DNA from 2 places in the Paenibacillus sp. FSL R5-0470 genome. Region 1 is predicted to be linked to the other one. Evidence: predicted binding sites of a transcription regulator. Region 1 holds the regulator's gene; the other holds the start of a gene.

Region 1 (7,684 bases):
GAAAGTCACGCCTCCCGTAACAGAGAGTGTCTTTGTTGTAGGACCCATCGCACCTACAACATAGCGGGGACGATCTGGTGTATCATATTTATCAACGGCATTACGGGCTAGCTTTGCTGCAACCAGATTAATTTCTCGAGCCCGCTGCGGAATATCATATTCAGCAAGTACAACAGACGTTGCACCAAATGTATTCGTTTCAATGAGATCAGCACCTGCTTCAAGATACTGCTCATGAATCGTCTGAATTACTTCTGGACGAGTTAATACTAGCATTTCATTACAGCCGTCCAATTCTTCCCCACCAAAATCCTCACCTGTCAGAGGCACCTGTTGGATCATTGTGCCCATTGCACCATCTAGAATTAATATTCTTTGTTGTAAGCTTTCCTCAAGTGTATATTTAGCCAACGTATAGTCCCCCCAGTAAAACATTAGAGTAAGTTTAGCAGAATAAAGGAATTTCGAAAAGCCTTCCTTTCCACTCTGCATTATCTGTAATCATAGGAATTGCAATTCTTTTAATTATGGTTTTACAGAGAGTTCTTTATTAGGCATAGAATGCTGAGTTCTAGCAGTTACGTGTGATGTAACGATATATTGTCCTTCTTTCGTTAGTGTTCCCTCTGCTTGATAGATTCCATCACTGACTAGCTTCCCTTTAAATTCAATTTTCTGTTCACTATCATCTTTACTCACAATTTCGAACAGAACCTCTTTCGCATCATCTACTGCCAAGTTGTCTTGCGTCACCACTGCTTCAAAGGTCACCTTCTGATTTACAACAACCTCTTCAGGATTCCAATGTAACTCGACCTTGATAGGTTCCATAGACATGTCCATGTTCATATTCATATTATGTACGCCAGAATGTTTAGTTTGGTCTGATGAACATCCTCCCAATACTAAAAGTGTTGCACCTAATAATAAAGGAACTATTGTTCTTGAAATCTTCATTTAGATTCCTCCCAGTCGAATTGATTACTAAGAATCTACCAATTCATGTTATACATTCTCCATCTATTATACACATTATTATTGGTTTTTCAGTATTTCGCATCAATTCAGTTAAACTCTTGTGACTTAAATCATATACTAATAATTCTCATCTATCATATTAAATATGATGTAGATATAAAAAAGACAGCAAGTCGCCTAGATACCTAGGAACTCACTGCCTTCTTAAAGCTTAAATGAATGAAATTTTATAAAGATTGGACTAATGAAAGAAGCTCTCCAAGATGTTTGATTTCATAATCCGGCTGAATTTCCGGATCTGGCTGTTTGCCTTTTCTATTAATCCAAACTGTAGTCAAACCTGTTGCCAGCCCACCACGAATATCCGTTGTAAGCTTATCTCCGACCATAACTCCTTGCTCAGGTGCAATATCTAAAAGTTCTAGGGCATGCAGAAAAATTTCCTTATCCGGCTTTCCTTTTCCGAAGCTTCCAGAAATCACGATGTGATCAAAGAAAGGAACGATTTCAGGTACGCCATCTAGTTTCTCTTGTTGCAATGCAGGGCATCCATTAGTCAGAAGCAATAGCTTCACTTTTCCCTTCAGTTCTTCAAGCACCTGAATCGTTTCTTCATAGATGTAAGGTCGATTTCTACGCTCTACTGCGAATTTGGCAGCTAATGTCTCAGCAAGAGCTTCGTCCTCTACACCAAGTGCTGCAAGACCACGACGCCATGCCTCTTTACGATATCCCGGTGCAAGCTGCTCCAATTGACGGAATTCCGGCTGTTCACCTGCAGTAAAGTTCCCCCAAAGTGCTTCAAACGGATTAATCCCAATCATCTTTGTAAACGGGTTCGTTTCGTAGGATTCATATAGTCCAATGGCTTCTTTACGCACCGCAAGTTCCAGTTCTTGTGGATCAATCGTATCCCCAGCGGCTTCACATGCAGAACGAAATGCTTCATTAACGCTCCGATCATCCCAGAGCAGTGTATCATCAAGGTCAAATAGTACGGCGGAAATTGGCATTACAGGTCTCCCTCTCCCATGGCTGGTTAATTTCTATTCGTGAACTACTTCAATCTGGTGAGCTTTTGCGAATGCTTCCAGTCGAGTCCCCATTGCATTGGTATCATAACGATTCATAAGTCTGGTAAAAATCCATTTCGTGCGTTTGCCTTTATGCTTAATTACAACAGCTCCACGCGAAAGGATGATTTTCTCAATATCAGAAGCTGGCAGATAACGTTCGCGGTTGAATTTTATAGTAGATAGTCTAGCATTCTCTACCTTCAAGTACGGACGTCGGAAGAACAGAAGTGCCGCTAGTAAGTAGTACAAAACGACTCCTAGCCAGTTCATAAGCATACCATTACCTTTGGCTTGGTCCACTGAACCAATCATCCAAAACATAGTACCAAGCACTAATAACACTACTGGAAATGCAATGTTACGGCCTTTAAAGGTTTCGCTGTTCTTACCAGGAGATTTAGATTTAGATGCGTAAATCGTTTCCTTCCCCTGTTTCTTTCTTTGCTTATTAATTTGCTGCGTGTTGCGTTGAACCATTCTTTCCCAAGAACGGGCCATATGCGTTCCCCCTAGTCATCCAGTAATATCTATGAAAAGGAACAGGGTGTTAATGCTTACGCCCCTTGTTACCTTGTTCATGCTCATCATTATCGACCAATTCAATCGTATTCAATTGTGCTCGGAAGTTATTGCGAATATTCCCCAAATAAATTTCACGAAGCTTGGCGCGTTCCGCCGTTTCCTCTTGATTAAGGCCTACGCTCTTCTGTTTGCGTGCCAATTCGTTAATACGCGCGACCAACTCATCAATATTCAAAACTTTCCCTCCCCTTATAAATTAATTCTAACTCTGCCATGAGAAAAAGAGCTTGTCAAGGTTTACTCCCTGCAAGCTCTTCATGTCCTCTTATTATGTTCTTAGAATATTAATAAATAGGTAAAGTGAGAATATCTCCAGCATTAATCTGACTACCTTTAATGCCATTGGATTTTTTAATTCCTTCTATATATACAGCCGTTTTCATATCAGAAGGTTTATTCTCAAGAGCAATACTCCAAAGTGTATCTCCACGTTCAACCACTACGCGCTTCTCATCCTTCATTAAAGTAGTAGATCCTGCAAATACATTACCTACTACTGTAAGTCCTGATAGTACGAGCACAATGATCAATGTCAGTTTAATAACAAAATCTCTTCGGAACAAACGCATCAAGCCTTCAAGCAAAAGCTCTGTAATTTCTTTAATCTGAGCTGAATAACGGGTAATAGGATTATGTCCTAAAGATTCAACCACTGGGGCTTTATCGTAGATGCTGCGGTATGTACTGTATTTTAACATGAATATCATCCTCCAAACACTTGTTCTTACTTTTGAAATTATAATAACACGAACATGTGTTTTGTTCAATACTATTTTAGAACAATTGTTCTCTTTTTTTCAGAGGTTACTATTTACCATATTCTTCATATAAAGAATCACTCTTATCGTTTAGATGAAGGAAACGCAATCAATACAAGACTACCATTTATTAACTCTTTCGAATTAATATTTATAATAGTTAGAACTTATGTTTGTGCGAACGGTAGTTCTATGTTATAATTTTCCCAAACATTACTATATGGGGTTGATTCCAATGTCAAAGATTTCAAGTCGCCAGCTGGCGATCCTGGAATTTATACGTAGCGAAGTCCGCAGCAAGGGTTATCCTCCTTCCGTCCGGGAGATTGGAGAAGCTGTTGGTCTTGCTTCCAGCTCCACAGTTCACGGTCATTTAGATCGGCTAGAGAAGAAGGGACTTATCCGTCGAGATCCAACGAAGCCTCGTGCGATAGAATTGCTTGGCCAAGAGGATTCCGAGAATGTCCATCATTTCGCGCAAACCGTCGCTCGCATTCCTGTCGTAGGTAAGGTTACCGCCGGGGTTCCTATCACTGCTACTGAGAATATTGAAGACTACTTCCCGCTTCCAACTCACTATGTTGGAGATAACAAAGTATTTATGTTATCGGTTCAAGGTGACAGTATGGTCGAAGCTGGGATTATGAATGGCGACTATGTTATTGTTCGTCAACAACAAACGGCTGATAACGGAGATATCGTTGTAGCTATGACCGAAGAAGATGAAGCAACCGTTAAGACTTTTTATAAAGAACGTGATCATATACGTCTTCAGCCGGAGAATCCGGCGTACGAGCCTCTTCGCCTTAATCGCGTGACCATTCTCGGCAGAGTTATCGGATTATTTCGAGATATCCACTAAGTATGCACTCCTACCAAGCGAAAACGGATACCGTCCTTTAGGACGGTATCCGTTTCTACGAGAAGTATAAGGATAGGGTATATCGTATAATATATACTTTCTTTTATTTTTTAAAAAAAGCTGTTCTGCAAATGCAGAACAGCTTTTTTATTGTTATCAAACTCCATTCATCAATTACAGAACATTTGTTCTCATAGGCTAAAATGACCATTTTTAATGAATAACCGTTTAGGCATCCTCCTCATATCTTAATTAGAAAGGAGTGTTGCACAATGCCAAATTACCGGATTATAGTTGATCTGACGCAGCGTATGCTTTATCTTCTTGATAACGACATTGTGATCAGGGGCTTCCCAGTCGGAATCGGTAAAATGTTAACTCAATCACCACTCGGTGAATTCACAATCATTAACAAACAACCCGATCCAGGTGGTCCATTTGGGGTCTTTTGGATGGGTCTATCTAAGCCTCACTATGGGATACATGGAAATAATGATCCCTCATCCATAGGGCACGAAGTATCCCACGGTTGTATTCGTATGTACAATAAAGATGTGTTAGCACTAGCTGCGATTGTTCCTATTGGAACACGAGTAACGATCAGGAATTAAATCTATCTCTATAGATAAACACGCCTCACTCATGGTTCAATGGAGGGGGCGTGTTTGTATTTATGTATTTTTGATGACCTAATAGGAATTATGTGGTTATATGTCGAATAATGTTAACAGGGTTTCAAATTGAAAGGAAGTGTCTCGTTTTGAACAACTCAAAAATTAGAACCCTCGTCGATTTTAAAGTCGATGCACTTGTTAAACTCTCTGGCTTATTGTTAAATAACGATCAAGCGAGTGGAAAAAAAGTAAATTTACTCACCTCATTCGGCAGTATTCAAGGGACCATCTCCCCTTCCACCTCCAATAAAGAGGATGTTTTTGACTTAAAATCTCTAATGGATGATGTCATTGTAGATGAATACATATCTTATTTAGGTGCGGAACATCCCGATAAAAATTTCAGCTATAACTTTGTAGTCCTTAATGATGTTTCTGTAAGACCCTATACTCACTATGAATCTCCGATCGAATACAAACAGCTAATTGTTTATACCGATCAAATCACAGCCTTCAATTTCTTATGATTTTGACATATTTATTTTAAAAAGCTCTCAACAAAGCACTCCAGCAGTTGCCCCAATTTTGCACTCAGCTCGCAAAATCGGCAGATCTCTGGGTGCTTTCTCTTTTTCTAATCAGTAGTCGTTTCCTAAATTCCCACGATTTTCGCTCTTAACAGATACTAGTAGAGAGAATTCAGGCATATCTTTCAATAAGCAATAAATCTTGCTCTACTGAGATCTTTGGAGGTGTGATTACATGCTGATTTTCTTGATGTATATGTTTGCCATTGTAGGAGGAATCTTAATTCTAAGTGCCGTTATTATAGAATTAAAAAAACTATCTACTTCTTCTGAACTTTCTAAGCTGTTAAACGCAACCTCATCTTTTAATATTATATTCACCAAAACATTCATTCCGCCCAATCAATCGCACTTGATCGCCCTTAATGAACCTTATAAAAAAATAGCAATAGGTACCAGCAATCCGAAAACAAGCAAAAAGGCAATAGCAAAGCTATACTCGTTCGACAATATAATGGGATCAGAGATTGTTGTTAACGCACTAACCCTTTCAAAAGTATCTAAACGACAACAAAACAGCAAATCAACTGCTTCAAGTGCGGATATTAATGTGGTTAATAGCGGTGACGAAGAGGCTGATGTTATCGAGGAACTTACGCTTAAAATATACATGAACAGCAATGAAATACCTGTGTATAGTATTTCCTTCTTGCCAGGCTTACTACCCATTCAACAATCCGATAATCAGTACAAAGAAGCTTACTCCCAAGTCCAACAATTACATGCGTTCTTCAGGTCGATCGTATCCGAATGAATGCCCCCCTTCCGCCTATTATTACTTCACTTTACCTTTCCCAATTAGAAATTTTGAAAACCTTAAGGAAAGACAAAAAAACGGTCCTTTTGGGGGGCCGTTTTCGCTGCATCCAACATTCATTTTAAAATTGCACACTAAATCCGTTAAATTGATGAATGCCCGTACCATGAGCAACAAGATCCCGTTCACGTAATTCACGAACTGCCTTCATAACCTCTTGCAAAATAGCTGGATCTAGACCCAACGTATTATGAGAGCCGAATACTTGAGATACATTTGGAATTTGCGCAATCTTTTCTAAAGAAGCCACTAAATCTGCCGGACTAGTAGAGGGATAAAAAGCATAAATTGGCGTAACATCATACAACAAATCCCCTGTAAACAGATACCCGTTGGTATGATCAAAGATGCTAATATGACCTGGCGAATGACCCGGCGTGTGGTAAATTTCTAATCTACGCCCGCCTAAATCAAGCACTTCTCCCTCTCGCAATAGAGCTGTTGGTTTCCCTTGATAAGGTGTATACGTATTAGGATCAAACGTCTCAGGAACAGGAAGAGTAATATCTCGGCTCATATCTTTTCTGATCTGGGCAAGGGACAAACCTCGTATTCCATTAATCAGCCAATCCTCATCCTCTTTATGAACATAGATCGTCTCAAATTGTCCATGACTGCCTATATGGTCTGCATGCACATGCGTAGTGATGACAGCGATAGGTAAATCCGTTAACTGATCTGTTATTCTTTTTATATTATCGATGCCTAATCCTGTATCAATCAACACCGCTTGTTCTTTTCCTAACAACAAAAAAGAGTGCACCTTTTCCCAATGCCCATATTCACTGATTGCATAAGTAATTGGATCAATTTTCGTGACTGTGAACCATCGATCTTGAATCAAGCGTGATCCTCCATTCCGTTCCATTTCTCCCTTACCTGCTCTTCTCCTTTATAATAGTCCGCTTGTTGATCCGCCTGATAAATTTCTTGATAGGGGAGAATGTTGATTTTACCTGAGTCCGGATATTCGCAAACATCTATGCCTTGGTTCGTTCGGAGATCAAGATACTTGCAAGGGGCATCCGTATGATTATAAAGTTGATGCGCTCCTTCAGGTCCCATTTCAAAAAATAGTACATCACCTTCAGAAACCTCACTAAAACCCTCGGGAGTTCTTAACATCGCTTTTCCCGTCAAAATCACAAATATTTCTTCAGCGTTTCTATGAAAATGATAAGGAAAGGAATACTTATCTGGATCAAGCGATCTTATGTCGAAGACAAGATGTTTAGAATTAGCGATTTCAGCTAACCTCTCACTCGTATGCCAAGCAAACTCAGGGATCGGAGATAACTTTTGTTTAAATGAAACTGTATTTTCATTAAAAATCTTCGCCAAATATAACACCCCTCATCCATTACGCTTTTCTTTCAATATAATCGGTTTGGTACTTTATGTAAATGCAGA
Region 2 (7,684 bases), 1.5 Mb from region 1:
AACAGGGAGTTGAAGTCATTGGCATCGGTTATTTTAGAACGCAATCGCAAAAAAAGATTAGAACAGGGCCATCCATGGGTCTACGCAGGTGAAGTTGCATCAGTTGAAGGAAACCCAGAAGCAGGGGGATTAGTAGATGTCCTAAATCATCAAGGCCGGTTTTTGGCCGTGGGCTATTACAATCCAGCATCGCAAATCCGGGTGAGAATTGTATCGCAGGGACCACTGGCGATCATGGATACAGCTTTTTTCGTAGAACGGTTTACGAATTGTCTGCAACATAGAGAACGTTTCCTCCCTGGGGCAGATGCATATCGTTTGGTTTATGGTGAGGCGGACTTTTTGCCAGGGCTTATTGTGGATCGGTTCGGAGATATTTTGGTTGTACAACTCCTTACACTCGGAATGGACAAGCGCCGTACAGAGATTGTTGAAGCACTTGTACAGGTTATGGCACCGCGTGGTATTTATGAACGCAGTGATGTTAGCGTGCGCGAACTGGAAGGGATGGAGCAGACTACAGGTGTGCTGTACGGGGAATGCCCACGTCATGTTACCGTAAGTGAGAATGGCCTTAAGCTGGTAGTAGATATCGAAGAGGGCCAAAAGACAGGCTACTTCTTTGATCAGCGTGAGAATAGAGCATCCATTGCCCCACTCATGAAGGGCTGGGGTGGACGAAGTGGCATTACGCTGCAAGAAATCGAAACAGAAGATGGCTCGTTACAAACTTTGCCGGTAAACAAGAGTGGTAAACACGTAACTTTCCCTTATTGGGATGGTGCTACAGTGCTGGAATGTTTCTCGCACACAGGTAGCTTCACTCTGCATGCTTGCAAGTACGGTGCGAAAAAAGTAACCTGCCTTGACGTTTCCGCTCATGCTATAGAGAGTGCCAAGGTCAATGTGGAGCTGAATGGCTTTAGTGATCGAGTGGAATTTGTAGTGGATGATGCTTTTGCCTACCTGCGCAATCAGGTAAAAGGTCTGGAGGAACGTTCGGAGCGGGCGACGATTGCAAGCGGAACGGAATCAACAGTAGCGTCTACAAATGCTAAATCCGGAGGCAAAACAACCAAAACAGATACCTCCAAGCCGATGACAGCAGGTGGAGGTAAAACTTGGGATGTAGTTATCCTAGACCCTCCAGCGTTTGCGAAAACTAAAAGTGCAGTAGCAGGTGCTTGCCGTGGTTACAAGGATATCAATCTACACGGCATGAAGCTGGTGAACGAAGGCGGATATTTGGTTACTGCAAGTTGTTCTTACCACATGCAGCCGGATCTATTCCTTGAGACGATTGCTGACGCAGCTAAAGATGCAGGTAAAGTATTGAGACTTGTGGAATGGCGTGCCGCAGGCAAAGACCATCCGCAGATTCTAGGCGTTAACGAAGGACACTATCTGAAGTTTGCGATTTTTGAAGTGCGGAGTAAGAAATAAGCTGGCTGTTCATATATAGGCAATGGATTTTAATCCGTAAAAGGAGTCTTCGATCGAGGCCTCTTTTTACGGATTTTTTGCTGTGTTCTAAGAAGAGTAGGATTCGGGATTAACAAGGTATGTCCGCTTAGTCCGATAAGTTGCCAAAACAGCACGAAATTCATGAATAGCGACTCCTGAGTCCGAATGTAATCCAGAAAGTATAAGCCGCTGTTTTCCATTACAAGACGGATATTTTATCGGTTATAGGCCGGTAGAATAGTCGAAGAGGTAGGACCAGAAGTTTCAAAAGTGAAACAGGGGTTATCCCTTTCAATATTGTATCTGACTTCATACGATCCAATATTTAACTACTGGCTACTCAGAAAATTGTAAGGTAATATCGCCGTTATTTGTATAAGCAGATAATTTTTTCGAACCATTCTCTTTATTGGCAGGCAAATTGCTTTCTCCTTTTTTTACCTTGCTTAAGATCGCGAAATCATCATATGACCCTGAAATTGAACCGCTAATATTTCCGTTTTTTGTTTCAAGGGTTATAGCCGTCCCTACATTCAATTTGTCCAGTTGGATATTTCCGTTATTTATGTTTACTTCCACTGTCCCTAAAAACACGATTGTTGGTAATACAATACTTTCATTTGATGTTTTTAAAGTCAAATTTTTTAAAGTTGCATCAGGTATCGATACCTGAATAGTTCTGGTTACTTGCGAGCCTTTTCCTCCGATATAGTCGTTCCATTCCTTATTACTGTCACTTACCATTGACAGTTCTTTATCGTCAGATAGATCAATCTTGTAAAAATCTTTCTCACTTTCATAGTAAACAATATGAATTTGTTCATCTTTAGATTGGAGGATATTTATTTTTTTGTCCTTTACATCAATTGTTAAGGTATCAATCTTTTGGGCAGGTATGGTGTAATTTTTTTCCTCCATGGAAGTGGAGTCGGAGGAACATCCTGCTAATGATATCAATAGTGTCACCAATATGCCTGTAGTAGTTAGTAATTTTTTTGCAGTACTTTTCATTATAAAACGCTCCTTCGTTAAATCACTTTTCTTTTAAAATATTGCCAGTCCTACGAATGCCAATCTTAAGCTGCTATGCAGACAAATTCCGATATGCAACAAAGGATAATCCTTTGATACATGATTTAGTTCTTCATATTTGCCTTCTTCTCTGGTAATAAATTCATTTTGTATTTCGTTGCGTTTATCAGTCGCATATGTTTTAATCATCATAAACTTTTGTGTTACAAAAAGGTCAAGAGGGTAGATATGAACAACTATTTTACAATTAAGCAAGCAGCAGAGATCGTAGAGATGACCACTGAGACCTTGCGGCACTATGATCGTATTGGATTAGTCAAGCCATGCCATAAAGATGAAATGTCGGGATATCGATATTATTCCGAGCAGGAGCTCGTAAAGCTGCAAACCATTGAACTGCTCAAAGCAATGGATCTTACTTTAATGGATATTAAAGATATTTTGCAGCAGAATGATCTCTCTAAAGTAATTGCATTTCTAAAACAAGCAGAAAAAAGAGCAGACGATAAAATTGCTCGACTGCAGTATGCAAAATCGAAAATTAAACGTGCCTATCTACATTATGAAAATAAGTTCCACGACGGCTATAGTCAAAGTGAAAATTACTTTGTCAGACACATAGAGGAAAGGGTAATTATGCTTTCGAATAAAATGGAAAGCCCCACACTTAAGAATTTATGGGACTATCACAGACATTTCTATCAACAAATTGAAACGTCTCTGCATTCACAATTTCTGTTTGAAGATATGGCAGGAATGTTCACGACTGAAGGAATAACACGATTATTTGCTGTTTGCTTGAAATATCCATCTTTAGAGGGGCTGACTGTGCTACCAGAAGGGGACTATCTGTGTGCAATTTGTACCGAAGAGAATAAGAATGCTGTATTACAAAATTTACTTGAAAGGGCAAAGACGGAATACGATGTGTGTCCAGATTTTGTTCTTCATAACATTATTGTGACTGGAATATTGCAGTGGGATTATCAGATACAACTGTTCATTAAGAAACACTCATGTTAGATTAAATACAAAGGAAAAGGTTTAGGAAAAGAAAAATGTTGATTGAAAGTCGCTATTTTAGCGGCTTTTTTTTGATTAAGGAATCATGTTTCTTGCCCCTGACTTAGGACAAGAACGTTATACTTCATCGATTAGATAAATATTTAACTATAGTTCAATGTTATCTATTAAGCTAACTGGCAGATTAACGCTATAAGTGAACCCGAATCTCGAACCCTAACTCAACGCTCCAAACAGAAAGCATCGAACGTTGCGCACCAGGTATTAACAAACTAGAAATACTAAACAGCAAGTCACCAAAATACGTTAGTTGCTGTTTACTTCGTAGCTTTTTTATTGTAAATCATTAGAAAATACTAGCAAACGCATGTTCTGATTTGTGCAGCTATGTTATACTGAGGGGACGAGGAACGACTGAACTTTTTCATTTGAACATTATCAAACGGTGAGTATTTCACCTTGTTTCATATACATTTTCTCCGCTACGGAAGGAGTCTATCATTTATGACGGTAACCTTTTTACTAGGCCGCTCTGGTAGTGGCAAGACAACAAAAATATGGGAGTCTATTTCTTCTTCATTAGAGAAGGAGCCTCTTGGCGCGCCGATCATTATTCTTGTACCGGAACAAGGTTCCTTTGGAGCAGAACGGGGGCTTTTGACCGTAGGGAATGTGAAGGGAAGCATTCGGGCGCAGACACTGAGCTTTTCTCGGCTTGCCTATCGAGTGAAACAGGAAACTGGAGGCAGCGCTAGTCTGCCGATCAGTGAAGAAGGTAAAAAGATGTTGATTTACAAAATCATAAGTCGCCGTAAAGAGGAACTGAAATTGTTCGGTGCCTCTGCCGACAGACCGGGTTTTGTGGAACGGTTGAATCAACTGCATACGGAGATGAAGCGTTGCTGCTTGGCTTCCTCTGATTTAGAGGAGCAGTTATCCGCAATGCGAGGCGCTATTGCAAGAAGTCCTATTCTTGAAGGCAAGCTGGATGATTTACAGCTGGTATTCAGCGATTTAGAGAAGGAAATGTCACGCCTCTATATCGACGAAGAGGATCGTTTAGCGGAACTAGCTGAGCATATTCCTGATTCCTCTTACATTCGCGGGGCGGAGATTTGGGTAGATGGGTTCCACGGCTTTACCCCGCAGGAATTCGTAGTGCTTCGAGAATTGATGCAGCAAGCATCGAAGCTGACCGTGTCCCTTACACTTGATCGTTCGTATCCCTATGGAGATCAGTTGAATGAGCTTGAATTGTTTCACCCAACTGCGGTTACTTACATTAAACTGCGTGGAATAGCTGAAGAGCTGGGCATTGATGTGTGGGACGAGCTTCTGGAGCCAGCGGTTCTTCCGCGTTTTGAAGAAAGTCCTGTTCTTGCTCATCTCGAAAGGGGATATGACCGCCGAAAGGTCTGGATGGGTGCAGATGAACTGGCAAATGAAGCGATATCTATAGGCGCAGCAGTTTCTCACAGAGCAGAGGTTGAGGGAGCACTGCGTGAAATGATCAGACTGGCGCGAGATGAAGGTGCAAAATATGGTGAAATGGCCGTATTGATGCGTAATATTGGAGATTACGAGCAACTGATTAAACCGTTGTTCCAAGATTACGGAGTACCTTTTTTTCTGGACCAGAAGGTAAATGAGCTGCACCATCCATTGGTAGAGTTTGTACGCTCCGCATTGGATGTGGTGCGTCGACGCTGGCGCTTCGAGGATGTATTCCGCTGTGTAAAGACAGAGCTTTTGCTACCGCTGGACGGTAGTATTACGCGTGAGGATATGGACGCCTTAGAGAATTATGTGCTGGCTTGTGGGATTCAAGGGTATCGCTGGACGGATGGCCGTTCATGGAAAGGGATTCCTAGCTTGTCGCTGGAAGGCGGCAGACAGATGGATGAAGAACTGCTTGCTACAATGGAGCGATGCCGTGCTAGTATAACGGGACCTCTATTTGCTTTTGAGAAACGGATACAGAAGAGTAGAAGCGGCCTTGAACTATGTACCGCAGTGTACAGGCTGCTTGATGAAACGGATGTTGCCCGAAAGCTGGAGAAACTTAGTGTCGGTGCTATGGAGAAGGGGCAACCCGAGAAGGCTAGAGAACATAGTCAGCTTTGGGGTGCAGTGCTTGATCTGCTAGATCAGATCGTCGAGATGATGGGCAACGAGAGACTTGAATTTGATGTGTTCACCGGAGTCCTAGAGACAGGACTTGCTGAGCTTAAGATGGGACTTGTTCCTCCCGCGCTCGATCAAGTACTGGTTGGTAACATGGATCGGACTCGACCAACGGGAGTTAAATACGCTTTTTTGCTTGGATTTAATGAAGGTGTTGTGCCTGCGCAGTTTAAGGAGGATGGAATTCTCTCGGAAGGCGAACGCTCTGTGCTTGAGAACGCCGGTATGGAGCTTGCTCCTGGTGCTTCTCGTAAGCTGCTGGACGAGCGGTTTTTGATCTATAATGCGCTAACGACAGGAAGTCGAAAGCTCTGGATTAGCTACGCCACTGCTGATGATGAGGGCAAGGCGCTTCTTCCCTCTGAGGTAATCCGTCATTTGCATAGAATGTTCCCAAGTGTTCATGAGCACAGCTTGGCAGCACTTCCACCTGCAGGACTACTAGAAGAAGTCAGAGATTCCATTCACCTCGGTTACATTGGTCATCCAGAACAGAGTCTTCGTGCATTGATTATGCAGCTACGCCAGTGGCGCCAGGGGACGGAGATACCTGAATTATGGTGGGATGTGTATAACTGGTTCGCTGCTGATGATATTCGTAGTCTCGAATTGAAACGTCTGCTCAGTTCATTGTTCTACCGTAACGTGGGAACGAAGCTAAAACGTGGAACAAGCCTTAGATTGTACGGTGGATCGACACTGCGAGGCAGTGTGTCCCGGATGGAGAAGTTTGTTGCTTGTTCCTTCTCCCATTTTGCATCTTACGGACTTAGACTGAAGGAACGCCAGCTATATAAGCTGCAAGCACCTGATATTGGACAACTGTTCCATGCTGCGTTAAGTGACATGGCGGTAAGACTGAAAGAAGAAGGCCGCGGCTGGGGAAGCTTGTCTCCAGAGGAATGTCGGCGTGAGGCAAGTGAGACGGTAGAACGTTTATCGCCGATGCTGCAGGGTGAAATTCTGATGAGCTCTAAACGTTACGGATACATCTCACGCAAGCTGAAAAATATTGTTGGACGTGCTTCTGTAATTCTGGGCGAGCATGCCCGCCGAGGCAGCTTTGAGCCGGTAGGGCTGGAGCTGGATTTTGGACCGGATAAGGAGTTGCCTCCTTTAAGAATTACGCTGCCGAATGGCTGTGTGATGGAGGTTGTTGGACGGATTGACCGTGTAGACATGGCCCGAGGAGAGAATGGAATTCTTCTGCGGGTGATTGACTATAAATCGAGTCAAAAAGACCTCAAGCTGCACGAGGTGTACTATGGATTATCGCTACAGATGCTGACCTATCTGGATGTGCTGCTTACGTACTCGGAGCAATGGCTCGGGCAACCGGCGCTTCCAGCAGGGACACTGTATTTCCACGTACATGACCCACTGTTAACCTCATCTAACGGGATGAACAAGGAACAGGCAGAACAAGAATTGCTGAAACGCTTCAAGATGAAAGGACTGCTTACAGCAGACCGCGAGGTAGTATCCCTGATGGATACGACTTTAGACAAAGGGTATTCTTCTATCGTGCCTGTAGCAGTAAAAGCTGATGGCAGTTTTTATAGTAGTGCTTCTGTAGCTACACCAGAGCAATGGGGATACTTATTATCATCCGTTCGGGGAACGATCTCGGATATCGGGACACGCATTACGGAAGGTGATGTGGCGATTGAGCCATACCGGATTGGGCAAGAGACAGCCTGCACATTCTGTTCCTTTAGACCCGTCTGCCAGTTCGATGAAGCCGTGGAAGGCAATGGCTACAACAATCTGGGTAAGCCAGGGAAGGACGTTATTTGGGATCTGCTGTCCCGCAAAGGAGGAACTACACCGTGAGTATGAAGTCTGAAATAGAAGCGAAACCGGAAGGAAGCATATGGAGTGATGACCAGTGGCGCGCCATCGCTGAGAGCGGTGATGATATTCTCGTTGCCGCGGCGGCAGGTTCCGGTAAGACAGCGGTACTTGTAGAACGGATTATTCG

Evidence for each region. Region 1 encodes LexA, which represses DNA repair genes until DNA is damaged. Its sites were predicted from a motif close to CGAACATATGTTCG; they were not measured.
Region 2: addB (helicase-exonuclease AddAB subunit AddB) is a predicted target of LexA. The motif match lies at 3,880-3,893, and genes of this name have one in related genera.

What each region holds. Positions count from the first base shown of each region.
Region 1 is NZ_CP150238.1:3,794,319-3,802,002, forward strand. It holds gene metH (methionine synthase) at 1-411, opposite strand, end outside; gene MKY99_RS16615 (FixH family protein) at 526-957, opposite strand; gene MKY99_RS16620 (HAD-IA family hydrolase) at 1,206-1,991, opposite strand; gene MKY99_RS16625 (hypothetical protein) at 2,025-2,552, opposite strand; gene MKY99_RS16630 (DUF896 domain-containing protein) at 2,602-2,811, opposite strand; gene MKY99_RS16635 (LysM peptidoglycan-binding domain-containing protein) at 2,921-3,334, opposite strand; gene lexA (transcriptional repressor LexA) at 3,630-4,256, shown strand; gene MKY99_RS16645 (L,D-transpeptidase) at 4,529-4,867, shown strand; gene MKY99_RS16650 (hypothetical protein) at 5,017-5,397, shown strand; gene MKY99_RS16655 (hypothetical protein) at 5,633-6,211, shown strand; gene MKY99_RS16660 (MBL fold metallo-hydrolase) at 6,336-7,142, opposite strand; gene MKY99_RS16665 (cupin domain-containing protein) at 7,115-7,615, opposite strand.
Region 2 is NZ_CP150238.1:5,279,352-5,287,035, reverse strand. It holds gene MKY99_RS23415 (class I SAM-dependent rRNA methyltransferase) at 19-1,443, shown strand; gene MKY99_RS23410 (DUF4097 family beta strand repeat-containing protein) at 1,801-2,475, opposite strand; gene MKY99_RS23405 (MerR family transcriptional regulator) at 2,725-3,519, shown strand; gene addB (helicase-exonuclease AddAB subunit AddB) at 4,024-7,536, shown strand; gene addA (helicase-exonuclease AddAB subunit AddA) at 7,539-7,684, shown strand, end outside.